DNA from 3 places in the Streptomyces sp. NPDC058284 genome. Region 3 is predicted to be linked to each of the others. Evidence: predicted binding sites of a transcription regulator. Region 3 holds the regulator's gene; each other region holds the start of a gene.
What was found. Region 3 encodes HrcA, which represses chaperone genes, less so after heat shock. Its sites were predicted from a motif close to TTNGCACTCNGNNNNNCNGAGTGCNAA; they were not measured.

Region 1 (7,366 bases), on a different contig from region 3:
TGTACGCGTACGCCCGCGAGGACCTCGACGCGTGGGAGCGGATACTCGGACGGCCCCTGCCCCACGGCTCGTTCGGCGAGAACCTCACGACGTCCGGCGTCGACGTGAACGGCGCGCGGATCGGGGAGCGCTGGCGGATCGGCGCCGATCTGGTGCTCGAAGTGACGAGCGGGCGCATTCCGTGCCGTACGTTCCAGGGTCACCTCGGCGAGTCGGGGTGGATGAAGCGGTTCACCGGGGAGGGTGCTCCCGGCGCGTATCTGCGGGTGCTCGAACCGGGCACGATCCGGGCCGGCGACTCGGTCCGTATCGTGCACCGGCCGGAGCACGACGTCACCGTCGGCCTGCAGTTCCGGGCCGTCACCACGGAGCGGTCGCTGCTGCCGCGGCTGCTCGCGGCGGGCGACGCCCTGCACCCGGAGACCGCGGAACGCACCCGCACGTACCTGGCGCGGCACGGCGCCCCGACCGCGTGAGACGGATCGGTGAGCGTCCGCGCAACACGGCGGTCACGCGATCTCACTAGCCTTGGGCCATGACTACGGCTCTGATTACGGGATCAACCGCCGGTATCGGCGCCGCCTTCGCGCGGCGTCTCGCCGGTGACGGGCACAACCTCGTCCTGGTGGCTCGCGACACCAAGCGGCTGCGCGAGCAGGCGACCGAGCTGCACGACCGGCACGGCATCGAGGCGGAGGTGCTGACCGCGGACCTCTCCACGGACACGGGCATCGAGTCCGTCGCGAAGCGGCTCTCCGACCGCAGGGACGCGGTCGACCTGCTGATCAACAACGCGGGCTTCGGCAACAAGGGCCGGTACCTGGAAGTCCCGATGGCCGACGAGCTGACCATGCTCAAGGTGCACTGCGAGGCGGTGCTGCGGCTGACGTCGGCCGCGGCGGAGGCGATGCGGGAGCGCGGGCGCGGTGGCGTGGTGAACGTCGCGTCGGTGGCGGCGTTCGTGCCGCGCGGCACGTACGGGGCGTCGAAGGCGTGGGTCGTGCAGTTCACCCAGGGCGCGGCGAAGGACCTGGCCGGCTCCGGGGTGCGGCTGATGGCGCTGTGCCCCGGCTTCGTACGGACCGAGTTCCACGAGCGCGCCGGGATGGGCACGTCCAACATCCCCGGCTGGATGTGGCTCGACGCGGACAAGCTGGTCGCGACGGCGCTCACCGACCTGGCGCGGGGCAAGACGCTCTCCGTCCCGGACCCGCGGTACAAGGCGCTGATGGGCGTGGTGAAGGTGACGCCGCGGAACCTGCTCGGCGGCGTGACGTCCCGGACGGGCCGCAAGTACGGGCCGCAGTAGGGCTGCGGGGCCCTACGGGTGCGGGGTGTGTCTGCCGGGTTGCGCTCCCTTGCCGGGTGCGGGTCGCCTTCGGCTGGCCGCGCGGTTTCCCGCGCCCCTGGAGGGGCGCAGCCCCATCAAGGGGCGCGGGGAACTGCGCGAGGACGGACCACGGTCCGCGGACGGCAACGCCACAGGCACCCGGCAGACGCCGGCAGACGCATCCCCGAAAAGGCCTGAGGCCCGGCTCCCAGTACAGGGAGCCGGGCCTCGGGCAACTCAGGTCAGTGCGAGTGACCGTGGCCGTGGCCGTGACCGGCCTCCGCCTCTTCCTCCGCCGGCTTCTCGACGACCAGGGTCTCGGTCGTCAGGAGCAGGGAGGCGATGGACGCGGCGTTCTCCAGCGCGGAGCGGGTGACCTTGACCGGGTCGATGACGCCGGCCTTGACCAGGTCGCCGTACTCGCCGGTCGCGGCGTTGAAGCCGAAGCCCTTCTCCAGCTCGGCCACCTTGGAGGTGATCACGTAGCCCTCGAGGCCGGCGTTCTCGGCGATCCAGCGCAGCGGCTCGACGGCGGCGCGGCGGACGACGGCGACACCGGTGGCCTCGTCGCCCTCCTTGCCGAGGTTGCCATCGAGGACCTTGACGGCGTGCACCAGAGCGGAGCCACCACCGGAGACGATGCCCTCCTCGACCGCGGCGCGGGTCGCGGAGATGGCGTCCTCCAGACGGTGCTTCTTCTCCTTCAGCTCCACCTCGGTGGCGGCGCCGACCTTGATGACGCACACGCCGCCGGCCAGCTTCGCGAGGCGCTCCTGGAGCTTCTCGCGGTCCCAGTCGGAGTCCGTGGCCTCGATCTCGGCCTTGATCTGGGCGACGCGGGCGTCGGCGTCGGCCTTGTTGCCGCCGCCGTCGACGATCGTGGTGTCGTCCTTGGTGATGGTGACGCGGCGGGCGGTGCCGAGCACGTCGAGGCCGACCTGGTCGAGCTTGAGGCCGACCTCTTCGGCGATGACGGTGGCGCCGGTGAGGGTGGCCATGTCGCCGAGCATCGCCTTGCGGCGGTCGCCGAAGCCGGGAGCCTTCACCGCGACGGCGTTGAAGGTGCCGCGGATCTTGTTCACGACCAGGGTCGACAGGGCCTCGCCCTCGACGTCCTCGGCGATGATCAGGAGCGGCTTCGAGGAGTTGGCCTGGATGACCTTCTCGAGCAGCGGCAGCATGTCCTGGATCGACGAGATCTTGCCCTGGTGGATCAGGATGTACGGGTCGTCGAGGACGGCCTCCATACGCTCCTGGTCGGACACCATGTACGGCGACAGGTAGCCCTTGTCGAAGGCCATGCCCTCGGTGAAGTCGAGCTCCAGGCCGAAGGTGTTGGACTCCTCGACGGTGATGACACCGTCCTTGCCGACCTTGTCCATCGCCTCGGCGATGAGCTCGCCGACCTGCGGGTCCTGGGCGGACAGACCGGCGACGGCCGCGATGTCGGCCTTGTCGTCGATCGGGCGTGCGGTGGCGAGGAGCTCCTCGGAGACGGCCTTGACGGCGGCGTCGATGCCCTTCTTCAGGGCGGCCGGGGAGGCGCCGGCGGCGACGTTGCGCAGGCCTTCCTTGACCAGGGCCTGGGCGAGCACGGTGGCGGTGGTGGTGCCGTCACCCGCGATGTCGTTGGTCTTGGTCGCCACCTCCTTCACCAGCTGGGCGCCGAGGTTCTCGTACGGGTCGTCGAGCTCGACCTCACGGGCGATGGTGACGCCGTCGTTGGTGATGGTCGGCGCGCCGAACTTCTTGTCGATGACGACGTTGCGGCCGCGGGGGCCGATCGTCACCTTGACCGTGTCGGCAAGCTTGTTGACGCCGCGCTCAAGGGCGCGACGGGCGTCCTCGTCGAACTTCAGGATCTTCGCCATGGGAGCGATTCAGCCCTCTCGAAAACTCGGGTGAACGAACTGCGCCCCTCGCCGCCCGGCAAAGAGCGGGGTGACCAGGGGCGCAACTCAAAAGCAAAATCTGCTGGTGAAGCAGGTGCAGCAGGTGAAGCGGTGAACTACTTCTCGACGATCGCGAGCACGTCGCGAGCCGAGAGGACGAGGTACTCGTCGCCGTTGTACTTCACCTCGGTGCCGCCGTACTTGCTGTACAGAACGACGTCGCCGACCTGCACGTCGAGCGGAAGGCGCTCGCCGTTCTCGAAGCGGCCCGGGCCCACGGCGAGGACAGCACCCTCCTGGGGCTTCTCCTTCGCGGTGTCCGGAATGACCAGGCCGGAGGCCGTGGTCTGCTCGGCGTCGAGCGGCTGGACCACAATGCGGTCCTCGAGCGGCTTGATGGCAACCTTGGAGCTGGCGGTCGTCACGATCCGGTCTCCCCCTTCGGAGATCTCACGGGGTTAAGAGTCTGAGTGTGGCGACCAGGTGGATCCGTCGTCGCGGGTGCCGGACCTGCCCGTCGCTGTTGGCACTCTCCAATGGGGAGTGCCAGAAGTGAGACTAGGACGGGGATTAGCACTCGGTCAAGCGGAGTGCCAATCGGCTGCGTCGGGCTTCAGTCGATGTTGGTGCCCCTGGGCGGGGCGGGCGGCGATTTTTCCCTGTCGGGGCAACGGTTCTCGGGGGCTTTGGGTTCCCCTCCCGCGACTTGTGGGCGCCCTGATTCACGTTGCTCGGCACCGGGGGCTGTGCCCACCCGTTCCGCCCAGCGGAACGCCTGCCCACAGCGGGGGGCGCCAGGGGTCGCCGTGGGGCGGGGGGCGCCAGGGGCCACTGTGGAGTGGAGGGTGCCGGGCGGGGTGGTGCGGTGGTGCGGGGGGATCTTCTGGGTTGCCTTTCTGCCCAGGCGTTCGATTGGATCCACTGATTCCGCGCAGCCCGCCAGCAGTGCGGGCGCGAGCACTCCGCACAGCAGGGCCCCGGCGAGGAGGCGGCGGCGCGCTCGCGCCCGGGGGCTCACAGGTAGTCCTCCAGCCTGGCCACCGCGTAGCCCCTGTCCGTGACGGTCTTCATGACCCGGCGGACCATGTCGGGCATGGTGCCCTCCCAGTCCTTACGCCCCCGGAAATGCGTGAGGATGATGTCGCCGGGGTGCAGGTCCTTGTCCCACTCGCGCCACTCCATGTGATCGGCGAAGCCCTCCGACGCCCACAGCGGCACCGCCTTGACGCCGCAGGACTTGGCGGCGCGCAGGGTGTCCTCGTTGTAGTTGCCGTAGGGCGGGCGGAAGAGCTCGGGGCGCTTGCCGTAGTGCTGCATGATGACGTCCTGCATGCCACAGATCTCGTGGCGCTGCTGCTCGTACGAGAGTCCGGGCAGGTAGCGGTGGTTGAGGGTGTGGTTGTTCAGGGTGACGCCGCGGTCCTGCATCTTCTTGAAGTAGCCGTAGTCCTTCTTGACGAGGTAGTCGCTGAGGAACGCGGTGTACGGAAGGTGCAGCTCGCCCATCATCCGCAGCAGCGCCGGGTCCTTCTCGGCGCCGTCGTCGATGGTCAGGAAGACGACCTTCTCCTTGGTGGGGACCGTCGTGAAGACCGGCGGCAGGCTCGACTGGCCCTTGACCTCGAAGCCCTTGCGGGTCGTGATGCGGGGCTTGGTCCTGGGCGGCGGGGGCGCGGCGAGCGGAGGCTTCGCAAGGCCCCAGCGCTTGGCCGCCGCGACCCGGGCGATCTGGACGGCGGCGAGTTTGCGGGCGTAGGAGTCGAGGGCGCGGGCGGGCGGGGCGTCGAGCGGCTGCTGGCCGGGTGCGGGCTCCACGCCGTCGCCCGCGGACGCGCAGCCCGACGCGATCGCCGAGGCGGTCAGGACGGCCACCGCGGCGCGCACCCGGTTCTTCCGTCTTCTGGCGTATTTTTCTTTTTGTCTTACCAGTTGCATGGCGCCGGATCCTCGCAGCTCAAGGTCGTGTCGGGGCTCCGACACCGCCACCGGCCGCGCACCATCCACCGACTGGCCCACAATGGGGCGGGTGAACGACCCGAACACGCCGAGCGGCCACGCGACCGACCTCGACGACCCCCTCGCCGCCTTCGCCGCCCTCCGCACCGAGGAGGGCCGGGCCCTGCTCGACGAGGTGCGGGACGTCGAGCCCGCGCAGGAGCTCGCCGTGGCGACGCGGCTGCGCCGCGAGCACCCCGCCGCCCTGGTCTCCGCGGCGCTGGCCCAGGCCCGGCTGCGGCAGCGGGCCGCGGCGAAGTTCGGCGCCGGGGACGCGGCCCGGATGTTCTTCACGCCGAACGGCGTCGAGCAGTCGACCCGCTCCTCCGTCGCCACGTACCGCGCCGAGCGCTTCAAGGCCCTCGGCGTGCGTTCGCTCGCCGACCTGTGCTGCGGCATCGGCGGCGACGCCCTCGCTCTCGCGCGGGCCGGCATCTCCGTCCTCGCCGTCGACCGCGCTCCGCTGACCTGCGCGGTCGCCCGCGCCAACGCGGAGGCCCTGGGGCTCGACGGGCTGATCGAGGTCCGCGAGGCCGATGTCACCGAGGTGGACACCTCGGCGTACGACGCGGTGTTCGTGGACCCGGCGCGGCGCTCCTCGGGGCGCGGCCGCATCTTCGACCCCGAGGCCTATTCACCGCCCCTGTCCTGGGCCGTCGGAGCGGCACTCAGGGCGCCGCGCGCCGCGCTGAAGATCGCCCCCGGCATCCCGCACGAGGCGGTCCCCGCCGAGGCCGCGGCCGAGTGGATCTCGGACGGCGGCGACGTGAAGGAGGCCGTGCTGTGGTTCGGCACGAAGGCCCCCTCCTCGCACCGCGCGACGCTCCTGCCCGGCGGCGCCTCCCTGTGGTCCTCGCTGGCGACGATGCTGCCCGACCCCGGCGTACGACCCGTCGGGCGCTACCTCTACGAGCCGGACGGCGCCGTCATCCGCGCGCACCTGGTCGCCGAGGTGGCCGCCCGGGTCGACGGCGGCCTGATCGACGAGACCATCGCGTACGTCACCTCCGACACCCTGCACGAGACCCCGTACGCCACCGCCTACGAGATCACCGACCAACTCCCCTTCAGCGTGAAGAAGTTGAAGGCGGTGCTGCGGGAGCGCGGGGTCGGCATCCTCACCGTGAAGAAGCGCGGCTCCGCCGTCGAGCCGGAGGAGCTGCGGCGCAAGGTGAAGCCGCAGGGGAAGAACGCCGCGACCGTCTTCCTGACCCGGGTGGCGGGCGCGCCGACGATGCTGATCGGGCACCCCGCTCCGGGCGTGCGGCCCTGACAGGGCCGGCTCAGAGCCGGCAGGAAGCCGCCCGCGCGAGGAGCAGCTCCCGTTCCCGCTCGTTGCGCGCAAGCGACGCCGCCCGCTCGAACTCCGCGCAGGCCTCGGCCGGCCTGCCGAGCCGCTCCAGGAGGTCGCCGCGGACGCTGGGTAGCAAGTGGTAGTCCTTCAGCGCCGGTTCGGCGGTGAGCGCGTCGACGAGCGAGAGGCCCGGCTCGGGCCCCTGCGCCATCGAGACCGCGACCGCGCGGTTCAGCTCGACGACCGGGGAGGGGGTGCGGGCGGCGAGCAGGCCGTAGAGCACGGCGATCTGCTGCCAGTCGGTCTCCGCGTACGTGTGCGCCTGGGCGTGGCAGGCGGCGATCGCGGCCTGGAGGGCGTACGGGCCGAGCGCCCGGGAGGAGTCCGCCGCGTCGTGGGCCCGTGCCAGGGCCGCGTAACCGCGCCGGATCAGCATCCGGTTCCAGCGGGCCCTGTTCTGGTCCTTCAGCAGCACCGCCTCGCCGGAGGGGCCCGTGCGTGCCGCGGAGCGCGACGCCTGCAGCTCCAGGAGCGCGGCGAGGCCGTGCACTTCGGACTCCTTCGGCATGAGGCCCGTGAGCACCCGTGCCAGGCGCAGGGCGTCCTCGCACAGCGCCGGGCGCAGCCAGTCGTCGCCCGCTGTGGCCGCGTACCCCTCGTTGAAGATGAGGTAGATGACTTCGAGGACCGAGTGGAGGCGGGTCGCGCGCTCCGGGCCGCTCGGGACCTCGAAGGCGATGTCCTTGGTGGCGAGGATGCGCTTGGCCCGCACGATGCGCTGTGCGACGGCCGATTCGGCGGCGAGCACGGCGCGGGCGACCTCCCCGGTGGTCAGGCCGCCGAGCAGCCGGAGCG
Region 2 (7,366 bases), on a different contig from region 3:
CTGCACACGCAGTCCGCGGGCGAGAACCAACTCGTCGCGCAACTGCGGGTGGTGACCCTGCGCAAGCCGCAGATCCGCACCTCCGGCCTGCCCGAGACGGACGGCGCCCCCGGCGGCACCCTGGAGGGCTTCGGCATCCTCGCCGACGAGCTGAACAAGATCCCGGCGATCATCGGGTTCGGCTCCGAGGCGGACATCCGCGAACACTGCTTCGTGCCCGTGGTCAGCGCGATCGCCCTGCGCGACATCGACACCCACGAGAAGCTGTACTCCCCGGTCACCGCCTCCGCCGAGGAGGAGAGCGAGCTGGACGAATTCCTCTGCGCGTCGCGGAACGAGCCGCACACCCTGGTGACGGAAGAACTCTGCACCTGGATCCTGGACCGTCTGCCGTAGGAGCGGGAAACGCCCGAGGGCGGCACCCCTTCGTGAGAAGGAGTGCCGCCCTCGGTACGTGAAGGACAGTGATCAACCAGAGGTCGATCAGAAGTCCATGTCACCGCCCGGCATGCCGCCGCCGGCCGGGGCAGCGCCCGCCTTCTCCGGCTTGTCGGCGATGACGGCCTCGGTGGTGAGGAACAGCGCGGCGATGGAGGCGGCGTTCTGCAGGGCAGAGCGCGTCACCTTCGCCGGGTCGAGGATGCCCTCGGCGATCATGTCGACGTACTCACCGGTCGCGGCGTTCAGGCCGTGGCCGACGGTCAGGTTGCGCACCTTCTCGACGACGACGCCACCCTCGAGACCGCCGTTGACGGCGATCTGCTTGAGCGGGGCCTCCAGGGCGAGCTTCACGGCGTTGGCGCCGGTCGCCTCGTCACCCTGCAGGTCCAGCTTCTCGAAGACCGAAGTGGCCTGGAGGAGGGCGACGCCACCACCGGCGACGATGCCCTCTTCGACGGCCGCCTTCGCGTTGCGGACGGCGTCCTCGATGCGGTGCTTGCGCTCCTTGAGCTCGACCTCGGTCGCGGCACCGGCCTTGATGACCGCAACACCGCCGGCGAGCTTCGCCAGGCGCTCCTGCAGCTTCTCGCGGTCGTAGTCGCTGTCCGAGTTCTCGATCTCGGCGCGGATCTGGTTGACGCGCCCCTGGACCTGGTCGCTCTCACCGGAGCCGTCGACGATGGTCGTCTCGTCCTTGGTGATGACGACCTTGCGGGCGCGGCCGAGCAGGTCGAGACCGGCGTTCTCCAGCTTGAGGCCGACCTCCTCGGAGATGACGGTGCCACCGGTGAGGATGGCGATGTCGCCGAGCATGGCCTTGCGGCGGTCACCGAAGCCCGGGGCCTTGACGGCGACGGACTTGAAGGTGCCACGGATCTTGTTGACGACCAGGGTCGACAGGGCCTCGCCCTCGACGTCCTCGGCGATGATCAGCAGCGGCTTGCCGGACTGCATGACCTTCTCGAGGAGCGGAAGGAGGTCCTTCACGTTCGAGATCTTGGAGTTGACGATCAGGATGTACGGGTCGTCGAGCGACGCCTCCATACGCTCCATGTCGGTGGCGAAGTACGCCGAGATGTAGCCCTTGTCGAAGCGCATGCCCTCGGTGAGCTCAAGCTCCAGACCGAAGGTCTGCGACTCCTCGACGGTGATGACGCCTTCCTTGCCGACCTTGTCCATCGCCTCGGCGATGAGCTCGCCGATCTGGGTGTCGGCGGCGGAGATGGAGGCCGTCGAAGCGATCTGCTCCTTGGTCTCCACGTCCTTGGCCTGCTCGAGCAGGGCGCCGGAGACAGCCTCGACGGCCTTCTCGATGCCTCGCTTGAGGGCCATCGGGTTGGCGCCGGCGGCCACGTTGCGCAGACCCTCGCGCACCAGGGCCTGGGCCAGGACGGTCGCGGTCGTCGTGCCGTCACCGGCGACGTCGTCCGTCTTCTTCGCGACCTCCTTGACCAGCTCGGCGCCGATCTTCTCGTACGGGTCCTCGAGCTCGATCTCCTTGGCGATGGAAACACCATCGTTGGTGATCGTGGGGGCGCCCCACTTCTTCTCGAGGACGACGTTGCGACCCTTGGGGCCCAGGGTCACCTTGACGGCGTCGGCGAGCTGGTTCATGCCGCGCTCGAGGCCGCGCCGTGCCTCCTCGTCGAACGCGATGATCTTGGCCATGTGAAGTGGTCCTCCCGGACGGGGTGGAAACGCAAACGGATCGTGCCCGCGCCCGCGACGGACGGCCTGCGTGCCGTGTGGTTCCTTGCCCCACGCGGCTCGCGGGCCTCGCTGACCCGACCCAAGTTCTGTCACTCTCACTCGTAGAGTGCTAAGCCCAATGATTAGCACTCGACCCCTGCGAGTGCAAGCGCCTCTCAAGGATCCCCGCCCCGCCGCCGGGCGCGCGCCGGGCGCGCCCCGCACACACGAGGGGCCCGTACCCCTGTCGGGATACGAGCCCCTCGCGATGCTTGCTTCGGTGGTCGGTCGCGCCGAGCTAGACGGCGAGCTTGACCATGTCCGCCTGCGGACCCTTCTGGCCCTGCGAGATCTCGAACTCGACTCGCTGACCTTCTTCAAGGGTGCGGTACCCGTCCATCTGGATCGCGCTGTAGTGGACGAAAACATCCGCACCACCGTCGACCGCGATGAAGCCGTACCCCTTCTCCGCGTTGAACCACTTGACGGTGCCCTGAGCCATGCCTAACTCCCCTATTACTGGCCCTTGCACAGGACCGCACTTCGCGGACCCGGGTCAGACCTCACCCCCCAATGCCTGGGGGTGTGCGCCGGAACGCGTCGACCGCCGCTGAATGTATCTGTCCAACTGCCGTCTGCAACAGGTCAATCGGACGAGAATTCTGGGCACGCCCGAACGGTAATATGCGGAGAATTCGCCAGGATTCAGGGCAAGTCGGGCCGTACGAAAGCCGCATAAGGTTCACATGGGCAGCGCTCTTTGGCTACTTCTTGTCGGCCCGGGCCGACTTCGTATATGCACACGGCATTAACGGCGAAGCACTCTTCCCAACTGTACCGCGCTCAACCATGCAGAATTGCCCCCTCCGTTTCTCGGCGGAGAGGGCAATTCGGGTTACGCAGGCTTCTTGCGGAAAAGGATCAGCCGCCGGCGACGGCCGGAATGATCGAGACGCCCGCGCCGTCCGGGGTGGCCGTCTCCAGGCCCTGTTCGAAGCGGACGTCGTCGTCGTTGACGTACACGTTCACGAAGCGGCGCAGCTTGCCCTGGTCGTCCAGGACGCGGGCCGCGATGCCGCTGTGGTTCTTCTCCAGATCGGCGATGACCTCCCCGAGATTCGCCCCCTCGGCGGCAACCTCGGCCTGCCCGCCGGTGTAGGTACGAAGGATGGTGGGGATACGGACGTTGACGCTCATGGGTTCACCTCAGAAGTACGGGGGCGGGGCGCCCCTGGAAGGGGCGCGGGGAACTGCGCGAGGACGGACCACGACCGGCGGTCGACGACGCCGATCAGGCCCTACGGCGACTAGCCGGCGAGCCCCGCGGAGCGAAACGCCTCAAGGCTCGGCTTGATCGTGGCGGTGGCCTGCGACGTATCGGCGACCGCGTCAAGCGTCTTGAGGCCATCACCCGTGTTGAGGACCACCGTGGTCAGCGAGGGATCGATGAGGCCCGCCTCGATAAGCTTCTTCGTGACGCCCACCGTCACCCCGCCCGCGGTCTCCGCGAAGATCCCTTCCGTGCGGGCGAGAAGCTTGATCGCGTCGACGACCTGCTCGTCGTTCACGTCCTCCACCGCCCCGCCCGTGCGGCGCGCGATGTCCAGGACGTACGGCCCGTCGGCGGGGTTGCCGATGGCGAGCGACTTGGCGATGGTGTTCGGCTTCTGGGGGCGTACGACATCGTGGCCCGCCTTGAACGCCGCCGACACCGGCGAACAGCCCTCCGCCTGGGCACCGAAGATCTTGTACGGCTTGTCGGCGACGAGGCCGAGCGCGATGAGCTCCTTGAGCCCCTTGTCGATCTTCGTGAGCTGCGATCCCGACGCGATCGGGATGACGAGCTGGTCGGGCAGCTCCCAGCCGAGCTGCTCGCAGATCTCGTACGCGAGGGTCTTGGAACCCTCGCCGTAGTACGGCCGCAGGTTGACGTTGACGAAGCCCCAGCCCTCGCCCAGCGGGTCGCCGATGAGCTCGGAGCAGAAGCGGTTGACGTCGTCGTAGTTGCCCTCGATGCCGACGAGCTCACCGCCGTAGACCGCGGCCATGACGACCTTGCCCTGCTCCAGGTCGTGCGGGATGAAGACGCAGGAGCGGAAGCCGGCGCGGGCTGCGGCGGCGCCGACGGCGCCCGCGAGGTTGCCGGTGGAGGAGCAGGAGAGGGTGGTGAAGCCGAAGGCGCGCGCCGCTTCGAGGGCCTGGGCCACGACGCGGTCCTTGAAGGAGTGCGTGGGGTTGCCGGAGTCGTCCTTGACGAACAACTTGCCCTGCTGGACGCCGAGTTCGGCGGCGAGGTTGTCGGCCTTGACGAGCTTGGTCCAGCCGGGGTTCAGGTTCGGCTTGTCGGCCACGTCGGCGGGGACGGGGAGGAGCGGGGCGTAGCGCCAGATGTTGGCGGGGCCGGCCTCGATCCGCTTGCGCAGGGCTTCCGGGTCGCCGAGGGGCAGGTCGTACGCGACTTCGAGGGGGCCGAAACACTCGACGCAGGCGAAGATCGGACCGAGCGGGAACCTGGTGCCGCATTCCCGGCAGGAGAGGCCCGAGGCGGGACCGAGGTCTACGGGAGAGGTGGTGCTTTCGGTGGCGACGGTCTGCACAGCCATGGAGGCGAGGCCCTTTCTCCTCATCTTCCTCGCGACGCACTTCGCCGCGAGACGGAATTGGCACCTTCCCTAGCCGGGAGCCTCGCGACGATGACGTACGAGACCGACTGGATGGTTGCCGGGGCTTCAACGGGCCGTATCCCTCTGCCCCTCTGGATGAGCGGTATTCGATTGTTGATCTCAACGCCGTGGTGACCCCGACATGCGATGGTCTCCGGCGTTGTTCAAGACTGTAACCGAAGCCCCGGACCCTTGAGATAGTCGTCCGAACCGCGAGATGGATCACATATGGGAGGACCGCGACCGTGCTGGAAGAGGCCGAGCACTGGCTGAGCAGGCGTTCCTGGTCCGTCGCCGATCGCCCGCTGGACCTTCTGACCGCCGCCAAACGTGCCTCGGGCACCTCGGTGAGTGTCGTGCTGCCCGCGCTCGACGAGGAGGGGACGGTCGGCGAGATCGTCGCCGAGATCCGCCGCGCCCTGATGGAGCGGGCCCCGCTGGTCGACGAGCTCGTGGTGATCGACTCCGGCTCGACGGACCGTACGGCCGAGGTCGCGGCGGCGGCGGGCGCCAAGGTCGTGCACCGCGACGAGATCCTGCCGCGTGTCGCGGCCGTACCCGGCAAGGGCGAGGTGCTGTGGCGCTCGCTGCTCGTGACGAGCGGGGACGTCGTCGCGTTCGTCGACGCGGATCTGCGGGAGTTCTCCGCGGACTTCGTCTCGGGGATAGTGGGCCCGCTGCTCACCGACCCCGACGTGGCCTTCGTGAAGGCGATGTACGACCGTCCGCTGGGCGAGGCCGCGGGCCAGGGCGGCCGGGTGACGGAGTTGATGGCGCGCCCGCTCCTGAACATGCACTGGCCGCGCCTCGCGGGGTTCGTCCAGCCGCTGGGCGGCGAGTACGCGGCGCGCAGGTCGCTCCTCGAGCGGCTGCCGTTCCCCGTCGGGTACGGCGTGGAGCTGGGGCTGCTCGTCGACGCGCTGCACACCGTGGGCCTGGACGCGCTCGCGCAGGTCGACGTGGGGGTGCGCAGGCACCGCCATCAGGACGGGCAGGCGCTCGGCCGGATGGCGGCGGCCATCTACCGCACGGCGCAGCTGCGGCTCGCGCGCGGCCATCTCGTACGTCCCGAACTGACGCAGTTCGAGCGGGGCGAGCACGGCTTCGTCCCGCGGACGTACGCGGTCGACACCGAGGAGAGGCCGCCGATGACGGACGTCGCGGAGTACGCGCACCGACGCGTGGCGTGACCGCGGTGGCCGGTGAACCGCCCGGCCCGCATGATCCCGCCCCCACCGGGCACGGAACACATTCCAGCCGGGCGCCACGCGGAGTCCGGTCGTACGTTTGCCCGGCCCCTGGACGGGCTACGTGTTGCCACATGGTCTCCGAGTCCGCATCCACAGCAGCAGCGCAGGTACTGGTCGCGTCCAACCGCGGCCCCGTCTCGTACACCGTCGAGGAGAACGGGGAGCTGAGCGCCAGACGCGGCGGCGGCGGCCTGGTCTCCGGGCTCAGCGCCATCGGCGGCGACGCGGACGCCCTGTGGGTGTGCGCGGCGCTCGGCGACGGCGACCGCGAGGCGGTGCGGCGCGGCGTCGGGGAGCCCGGCGTACGGATGCTGGACATCGACGCGCGGGTCCACGCGGACGCGTACAACGGCATCGCGAACTCGGTGCTGTGGTTCGTCCACCACATGCTCTACCAGACCCCGCTGGAGCCGGCCTTCGGGCCGGAGTTCCGCGCGCAGTGGGCGGCGTACGAGGCGTACAACCGCGCGTTCGCCGAGGCGCTGGCCGCGGAGGCGGCGCCGGGGGCGGCGGTCCTGGTGCAGGACTACCACCTGACGCTGGTGCCGGGCATGCTGCGGGAGCTGCGCGACGACGTGCGCATCGGCCACTTCTCGCACACGCCGTGGGCGCCCGTGGACTACTTCAGGATGCTGCCGGACGACGTGGCGGAGCAGGTGCTGCGCGGGATGCTCGGCGCGGACCGGCTCGGCTTCCTGACCGGGCGGTGGGCCGACGCGTTCACCGAGTGCTGCGTGCGGATCGTCGGCGGGACCTCGGGGACCCGGATCGGGGTGCACGGGCTCGGCGCCGACGCGGACTTCCTGCGGGAGCGCTCGCGGCGGGACGACGTCGAGGAGCGGATGCGGACGCTGCGGGAGCAGGCGGGCGAGCAGGACGGCGAGAACCGGAAGCTGATCGTCCGGGTGGACAGGACGGAGCTGTCCAAGAACATCGTGCGGGGCCTGCTGGCCTACCGCGAGCTGCTCGACACCCACCCCGAGTGGCGCGAGCGCGTCGTGCACGTCGCCTTCGCCTACCCCTCACGGCAGGACCTCTCGGTCTACCGCGACTACACCGCGGAGGTCTCCCGGGTCGCCGAGTCGATCAACTCCGCGTACGGGACGCCCGGCTGGACCCCCGTCCTGCTGCACGTCGACGACGACTTCGCGCGCTCCCTCGCCGCCTACCGCATGGCGGACGTGGCGCTGGTCAACCCCATCCGCGACGGCATGAACCTCGTCGCCAAGGAGGTCCCGGTGGTCTCGGACGAGGGCTGCGCGCTGGTGCTCTCGCGGGAGGCCGGCGCCCACGAGGAGCTGGGCGAGGACGCGATCACGGTCA
Region 3 (7,366 bases):
CGAGGAGGACCGCCGGGTCGAGCGGATCCTCCTGGAACTCAGGCTCCGGGACGGTTGCCCGTTGTCCCTCCTGAAGGAGGCGGGCCTGGCCGCGTCGCGCCGAGCGCTGTCGGAGGGGCTGCTGGAGGCGGGGCCGTACGGGGAGGGGCGGGCGGTACTGACGCTGCGGGGGCGGTTGCTGGCGGATGCGGTGGTGCGGGATCTGGTGGATTAGGGGTTAGTAGGGGTTGCTGTCTGCGCCGGTTGTTCGGTTGTGGGGCGGGGCCGCGGGAGTATGTGCGTACTCGCTATCCCTGCGTCGCGCTGCCCGGACAATGGGGCTATAGCGTGCTCGGTGCTCCGTTCGCACATACCCCCACGTCCCCTCCGGCCGGTTTGGCGGCTGCGGCCCGGTGGGGCGTGTCCCTGGTCCGGCCGTGCGTTGCGGGGCAAACGGATGGGTGGGTGGGATACATCCGCCGCGAAGCGGCGGGCCCGTTCGTACCGCACCCGCACCCGCACCCGCAGCGGCTAGGGCAACGTGACGAAGTCGATCAGCTCTTCCACGCGGCCCAGGAGCGCAGGCTCCAGGTCCTTGTAGCTGCGCACCGAGCCCAGGACCCGCTGCCACGCCGCCCCCGTGTTCTCCGGCCAGCCGAGCGCCCGGCAGACGCCCGTCTTCCAGTCCTGGCCCCGCGGCACCCGCGGCCACGCCGCGATACCGACCGAGGAGGGCTTCACCGCCTCCCACACGTCGATGTAGGGGTGGCCGACCACCAGCGCGTGGGCGCTGGTCACCTCCGCGGCGATGCGGGACTCCTTGGAGCCGGGGACCAGGTGGTCCACCAGGACGCCCAGGCGCGCGTCGGGGCCGGGGGCGAACTCGGCGACGATCGCGGGGAGGTCGTCGATGCCCTCCAGGTACTCGACGACGACGCCCTCGACGCGCAGGTCGTCGCCCCAGACCCGTTCCACCAGTTCGGCGTCGTGACGGCCCTCCACGTAGATGCGTCCCGCCCGGGCGACCCTGGCCCGCGCACCGGGAACGGCCACCGAACCGGACGCGGTACGTGAGGGACGTACCGGAGTGCGCGTCGCGGCCGCGGGACGGACCAGGGTGACCGGGCGGCCCTCCAGGAGGAAGCCGGCCGGCGCCAGCGGAAAGACGCGATGCTTGCCGAAGCGGTCCTCCAGGGTCACCGTCGGACCCTGCGCCGTCTTCTCGCAGCGGATCACCGCCCCGCAGAATCCGGTGCCGAGCTCCTCGACCACGAGGCCGGCGTCCGCCGCCACCTCAGGTACGGGCTTCGGCTTCTTCCAGGGGGGCGTGAGATCGGCGGAGTACTGGCGCATTCTGCCGACGATAGGAAGAACGGGCCCGCGCCGGTCTACGACACGCCGAAGCGGGCCGCCAGTGTGGCGCGCTGCGCACGGACGAATGCCGCATCCACCACTGCTCCGTGTCCCGGCACGTACACCGCGTCCTCGCCGCCGAGGTCCAGGAGCCTGTCGAGCGCCGCGGGCCAGTGCCGGGGCGCCGCGTCCCGGCCCGCCTGCGGCTCGCCCGACTCCTCGACCAGGTCGCCGCAGAAGACGACCTCCCGTCCGCCGTCGACGCCCGGCACCAGGACCACCAGGTCGTGGGCCGTGTGCCCGGGACCGACGTTCGCGAGCAGCACCCGGACCCCGCCGCCCAGGTCGAGCGTCCACTCCCCGCACACCAGATGGTGCGGCCGGACCAGGAGGTCCGCGGCCTCCGCCGCCGCGTCCGCGGCCACGCCGTGGCGTACCGCGTCCGTGCGCAGCTCCTCGCGGCCCCCGGCGAGAACCGTCTCGATGCCCACCGCCCCGTACACCTCGACGCCCGCGAAGGCCGCCGCACCGAGGACGTGGTCGAAGTGCGGATGGGTGAGCGCGAGGTGGGTGACCCGGCGGGAGCCACCGAGGATCCGGCGGGCCTGTGTCCGCAGGGCCGCGCCCTCGGCCAGACTCGACCCGGCCTCGATCATGAGGGCCGCGTCGTCGCCGACGACGAGCCCCGCCGTGCAGTCCCAGACGGGGAGGCGGCACCGCCCCACGCGCGGGGCGAGCCGCTCCCAGCCCGCCGCTTCCCATGCCGGCGTCACGTCCATACGGTGACGCTATCCCAGGGCGGGCGCGCGGGGCCGGTCAGGACGCGGGGGGTCCGCCCTTGCCGGGCCCGTACCGGTCGGCCGTACACTGACCTTTCGAAAGGCTGGCACTCGCGCGTGGTGAGTGCCAGGCGGGGGCCCGGGGGATGCCGGGGCCCGTCGTCGACGACGGAGACAGCTGGAGGTGTGCGCGATGCTCAATGAACGCAGGCTCGAAGTGCTGCGCGCCATCGTCCACGACTATGTCGGGACGGAGGAGCCGGTCGGTTCCAAGGCGCTCACGGAGCGGCACCGTCTGGGGGTCTCTCCGGCCACCGTCCGCAACGACATGGCGGCGCTGGAGGAGGAAGGGTTCATCGCCCAGCCGCACACCAGCGCCGGGCGCATCCCGACGGACAAGGGCTATCGGCTGTTCGTCGACAAGCTCGCGGGCGTCAAGCCGATGACCGCGCCCGAGCGCCGCGCCATCCAGAACTTCCTCGACGGCGCGGTCGACCTCGACGACGTGGTGGGACGGACGGTGCGGCTGCTAGCGCAGCTGACCCGGCAGGTCGCCGTGGTGCAGTACCCCTCGCTCACGCGGTCGACGGTGCGGCACGTGGAGCTGCTCTCGCTCGCTCCCGCGCGGCTGATGCTCGTCCTGATCACCGACACCGGCCGGGTCGAGCAGCGCATGATCGACTGCCCGGCCCCGTTCGGCGAGTCCGCGCTCGCGGATCTGCGGGCCCGGCTCAACAGCAGGATCGCGGGCCGTCGCTTCACCGACGTGCCGCAGCTGGTGCAGGACCTGCCCGAAGCCTTCGAGGCCGAGGACCGCGGCACCGTCTCGACGGTCCTCGCGACCCTTCTCGAAACCCTTGTCGAGGAGACCGAGGAGCGGCTGATGATCGGCGGTACCGCCAATCTCACCCGCTTCGGACATGACTTTCCCCTCACCATCCGTCCCGTCCTCGAGGCCCTTGAGGAGCAGGTCGTGCTCCTCAAGTTGCTTGGTGAGGTGCAGGATTCGGGCATGGCCGTACGGATCGGTCACGAGAACGCCCATGAGGGGCTCAGCTCTACTTCCGTGGTCTCCGTCGGCTACGGTTCGGGCAGCGAGGCAGTAGCCAAGCTCGGCGTGGTCGGACCGACCCGCATGGACTATCCGGGAACGATGGGAGCAGTACGCGCAGTGGCACGTTACGTCGGACAGATCCTGGCGGAGTCGTAAGTGGCCACGGACTACTACGCCGTACTCGGCGTGCGCCGCGACGCTTCCCAGGACGAAATCAAGAAGGCCTTCCGAAGGCTGGCCCGTGAGCTTCACCCGGACGTGAATCCGGATCCGAAGACCCAGGACCGCTTCAAGGAGATCAACGCCGCGTACGAGGTGTTGTCGGACCCGCAGAAGAAGCAGGTCTACGACCTCGGCGGCGACCCGCTGTCCCAGTCGGGCGGCGGGGCGGGCGCGGGCGGCTTCGGCGCCGGTGGCTTCGGCAACTTCTCCGACATCATGGACGCGTTCTTCGGGACGGCGTCGCAGCGCGGACCGCGCTCGCGCACGCGTCGCGGTCAGGACGCCATGATCCGCCTGGAGATCGACCTCGAAGAGGCCGCCTTCGGCACCACCAAGGACCTCCAGGTCGACACCGCCGTGGTCTGCACGACCTGCAGCGGTGAGGGCGCAGCGCCGGGGACGTCCGCCCAGACGTGTGACATGTGCCGCGGTCGCGGTGAGGTGTCGCAGGTCACGCGGTCCTTCCTCGGCCAGGTCATGACGTCGCGGCCGTGCCCGCAGTGTCAGGGCTTCGGCACGGTCGTGCCGACGCCGTGCCCCGAGTGCGCCGGTGACGGCCGCATCCGGTCGCGGCGGACGCTGACCGTGAAGATCCCCGCCGGTGTCGACAACGGCACGCGGATCCAGCTCGCGGGTGAGGGCGAGGTCGGCCCCGGCGGCGGCCCCGCCGGTGACCTGTACGTGGAGATCCACGAGCTGCCGCACGCCGTCTTCCAGCGGCGCGGCGACGACCTGCACTGCACCGTCACCATTCCGATGACGGCGGCGGCCCTCGGCACGAAGGTGCCGCTGGAGACGCTGGACGGCGTGGAGGAGATCGACATCCGGCCGGGCACGCAGTCCGGCCAGTCGGTGCCGCTGCACGGCCGTGGCATCACACATCTGCGGGGCGGCGGGCGCGGTGACCTCATCGTGCACGTAGAGGTGCTCACGCCGACGAAGCTCGACGCGGAGCAGGAGCGGGTGCTGCGGGAGCTGGCGCAGCTGCGGGGCGAGGAGCGGCCCACGGGGCAGTTCCAGCCGGGGCAGCAGGGGTTGTTCTCCCGTCTCAAGGATGCGTTCAACGGGCGGTAGCGCCTTGAGCGGTGACTTCGGCCCCCGGCGACGGTTCGTTCCGCTGCCGGGGGCTTTGTCGTCGTCCGCGGGCGCGTGGGGGCTGGTCGCGCAGTTCCCCGCGCCCCTGAAAGCAACCCGCCCCGCGCCAGCAACCACGTGCGGGCCGCGGACGCCGGCGGGACGTCGTGGGCAGACGGGGGCGCACGCGCCCGGCGCGGGGTGCGATTCGGTGCGGTGTGCGGGGCGTGGCACGATGCGTGCATGTCCTCTGCGCTGACCGATCTCTGCCGCCACCCGATCGTGCAGGCCCCCATGGCGGGCGGCGCCTCAGGGCCGCAGTTGGCCGGGGCTGTCGCCGAGGCCGGTGGGCTCGGATTCCTCGCCGCCGGGTACAAGACGGCCGACGGGATGTACCAGGAGATCAAACAGGTGCGGGGGCTGACCTCGCGGCCCTTCGGCGTCAACCTCTTCATGCCGCAGCCCGAGTACGCCGACGCGGCCGCCGTCGAGGTCTACCGCAACCAGCTCGCGGGCGAGGCGACCTGGTACGAGACGGAACTCGGCGACCCGGACAGCGGCCGCGACGACGGCTACGACGCCAAGCTCGCGATCCTCCTCGACGACCCGGTGCCGCTCGTCTCCTTCACCTTCGGCTGTCCGACCCGCGACGTCCTGGACGCCTTCGCGCGCGTCGGCACGCTGACCGTCGTCACCGTCACCACGGCCGAGGAGGCCCAGACCGCCCAGTGGGCCGGCGCCGACGCCGTGTGCGTCCAGGGCGTCGAGGCGGGCGGCCACCAGGGGACGCACAAGGACAACCCCGAGGCGGACGGCGCGGGGATCGGGCTGCTCTCGCTGATCACGCAGGTGCGCGAGACCGCGCAGATTCCGCTGATCGCCGCCGGTGGGCTTATGCGGGGCGCGCAGATCGCCGCGGTCCTCGCGGCCGGCGCGGAGGCGGCACAGCTCGGCACCGCGTTCCTCGTCACCCCCGAGTCGGGCGCGAACCCCCTGCACAAGCAGGCCATGACCAATCCGCTGTTCGTACGCACCGAGCTGACCCGGGCGTTCTCCGGGCGCCCCGCGCGCGGCCTCGTCAACCGCTTCATGCGGGAGCACGGCCCGTACGCCCCCGCCGCCTACCCGCAGGTCCACCACCTCACGAGCGGGCTGCGCAAGGCCGCGGCGAAGGCCGGTGACGCGCAGGCCATGGCGCTCTGGGCCGGGCAGGGCCACCGGCTCGCCCGGGAGCTGCCCGCGGAGCAGCTCGTGGAGGTCCTCGTCGCGGAACTGGCCGAGGCGAAGGACGCGCTGTCGGCGGGAGGCGCCGCGTGACCGCCCCCGTCTTCGTCGTCGAGGACTTCACCGAGGACCTCACCGGGGGCTTCACCGCGGGCGGCGGTGGACGCTTCGTCCTGGACGGGCCCGAGGGGCGGCACGCCGTCTCCGTGAAGCGGCTGCGCGCCGGTGAGGCCGTCGTCCTGACGGACGGCGCCGGACGGTGGGCGCGGGGCGTGGTGCGCGACACCGAGGGCAAGGACCGGCTGGTCCTCGACCTGGCAGCCGTGACCGAGGAGCCCGAGGAGACGCCCCGGATCACCGTCGTGCAGGCCCTGCCCAAGGGCGACCGCGGCGAACTGGCCGTGGAGACCATGACGGAGACCGGCGTCGACGCCGTCGTCCCGTGGGCCGCCGCGCGCTGCATCACGCAGTGGAAGGGCGACCGCGGGCTCAAGGCGCTGGCCAAGTGGCGGGCCACCGCGCGCGAGGCGGGCAAGCAGTCGCGCCGCGTCCGCTTCCCCGAGATCGCCGACGCCGCGTCCACCAAGCAGGTCGCCGCCCTCCTCGCGGACGCCGACTTCGCGGCCGTCCTGCACGAGGAGGGCAGTGAGCCGCTGGCCGCGGCGGACCTCCCGGCGACCGGCCGCATCGTGCTGGTGGTCGGGCCCGAAGGCGGCGTCTCGCCCGACGAACTGGCGGCCTTCGCGGCGGCCGGCGCGAAACCGTACCGGCTGGGGCGCACTGTGTTGCGTACATCGACGGCCGGAACCGCGGCGACCGCCCTGCTTCTCGGCCGCACCGGCCGCTGGCTCTGACGAACCCTCTGGAGGCTGTCTTGGAACTCGCTCAAGTCCGGCTGCTCGTCACGGACTTCACCGCCTGCTACCGCTTCTACGGCGAGGTCCTCGGCCTCAAGCCCCAGTCGGGCGCCGAGGAAGGACCGTACGAGAAGTTCAGCCCGGCCGCCGGTTCCGCGGGCATCGCGCTGCAGGACCGCGCGATGATGGCAGGGTTGCTGGGTGAGCTGGCCGATTCGGTGACCGGCCACCGTTCGCTGGTGGTGCTGCGGGTCGACGACCTGGACGCGTACTGCGCGGAGATCACCGGACGCGGGGCCGTCCTCGTCCACGGCCCCGCGCCGTTCACCGACCGGATGCGCGTCGCCCATCTCAAGGACCCCGAGGGCAACGTCGTGGAGTTGCAGGAGTGGCTGCTGCTGCGCGGCTGACGCAAGAGGTCGGGCGCGGCGGCCCAGGGCCCGTGGGCGGGCGGGAACGGATGGCCGCAAGCGGTCTATCGCACCGGGGCACGCGGTGGCACTCTGCCGCCCATGGGGGCATTGAGGCGGTTACGCGGCCGGGGTGCGGCGACCCGGCGTTCGGCTTTCCTGTACGCCGTCGGGCTCGCGGGCGCCGCCGCGCTCGGCGTCACCGCGTGCGATCCGGTCAACGGGGACATGAACTCCTCCGCGGTCGCACTCACCACCGACGAGCTGGGCACCAGGGCGCTGGAGCGGCAGCACACCGGTGTGGCGTGGCTCAGCTGCACCGCCCGCTTCGCCGACAAGGCCACGTCCCGCGGCAGGACCGCGCGGGACGACAGCATGGTGAAGGTCGACTGCCAGGGCGAGACCGACGGCGGC

Region 1: the regulator HrcA is predicted to act here: its motif matches at 3,793-3,819, upstream of groES (co-chaperone GroES).
Region 2: the regulator HrcA is predicted to act here: its motif matches at 2,238-2,264, upstream of groL (chaperonin GroEL).

What each region holds. Positions count from the first base shown of each region.
Region 1 is NZ_JBHVYE010000038.1:10,366-17,731, reverse strand. It holds gene ACFVYR_RS34370 (MOSC domain-containing protein) at 1-476, shown strand, start outside; gene ACFVYR_RS34365 (SDR family NAD(P)-dependent oxidoreductase) at 536-1,309, shown strand; gene groL (chaperonin GroEL) at 1,573-3,201, opposite strand; gene groES (co-chaperone GroES) at 3,339-3,647, opposite strand; gene ACFVYR_RS34350 (polysaccharide deacetylase family protein) at 4,237-5,157, opposite strand; gene ACFVYR_RS34345 (methyltransferase domain-containing protein) at 5,240-6,490, shown strand; gene ACFVYR_RS34340 (RNA polymerase sigma factor) at 6,501-7,366, opposite strand, start outside.
Region 2 is NZ_JBHVYE010000047.1:13,588-20,953, reverse strand. It holds gene ACFVYR_RS36365 (esterase/lipase family protein) at 1-396, shown strand, start outside; gene groL (chaperonin GroEL) at 484-2,109, opposite strand; gene ACFVYR_RS36355 (cold-shock protein) at 2,429-2,632, opposite strand; gene ACFVYR_RS36350 (MoaD/ThiS family protein) at 3,052-3,327, opposite strand; gene thrC (threonine synthase) at 3,438-4,733, opposite strand; SAM riboswitch class I at 4,751-4,896, opposite strand; gene ACFVYR_RS36340 (glucosyl-3-phosphoglycerate synthase) at 5,039-5,983, shown strand; gene ACFVYR_RS36335 (trehalose-6-phosphate synthase) at 6,115-7,366, shown strand, end outside.
Region 3 is NZ_JBHVYE010000009.1:138,465-145,830, forward strand. It holds gene hemW (radical SAM family heme chaperone HemW) at 1-214, shown strand, start outside; gene ACFVYR_RS15395 (DUF3097 domain-containing protein) at 511-1,332, opposite strand; gene ACFVYR_RS15400 (MBL fold metallo-hydrolase) at 1,368-2,105, opposite strand; gene hrcA (heat-inducible transcriptional repressor HrcA) at 2,305-3,321, shown strand; gene dnaJ (molecular chaperone DnaJ) at 3,322-4,461, shown strand; gene ACFVYR_RS15415 (nitronate monooxygenase) at 4,705-5,778, shown strand; gene ACFVYR_RS15420 (16S rRNA (uracil(1498)-N(3))-methyltransferase) at 5,775-6,539, shown strand; gene ACFVYR_RS15425 (VOC family protein) at 6,560-6,952, shown strand; gene ACFVYR_RS15430 (hypothetical protein) at 7,055-7,366, shown strand, end outside.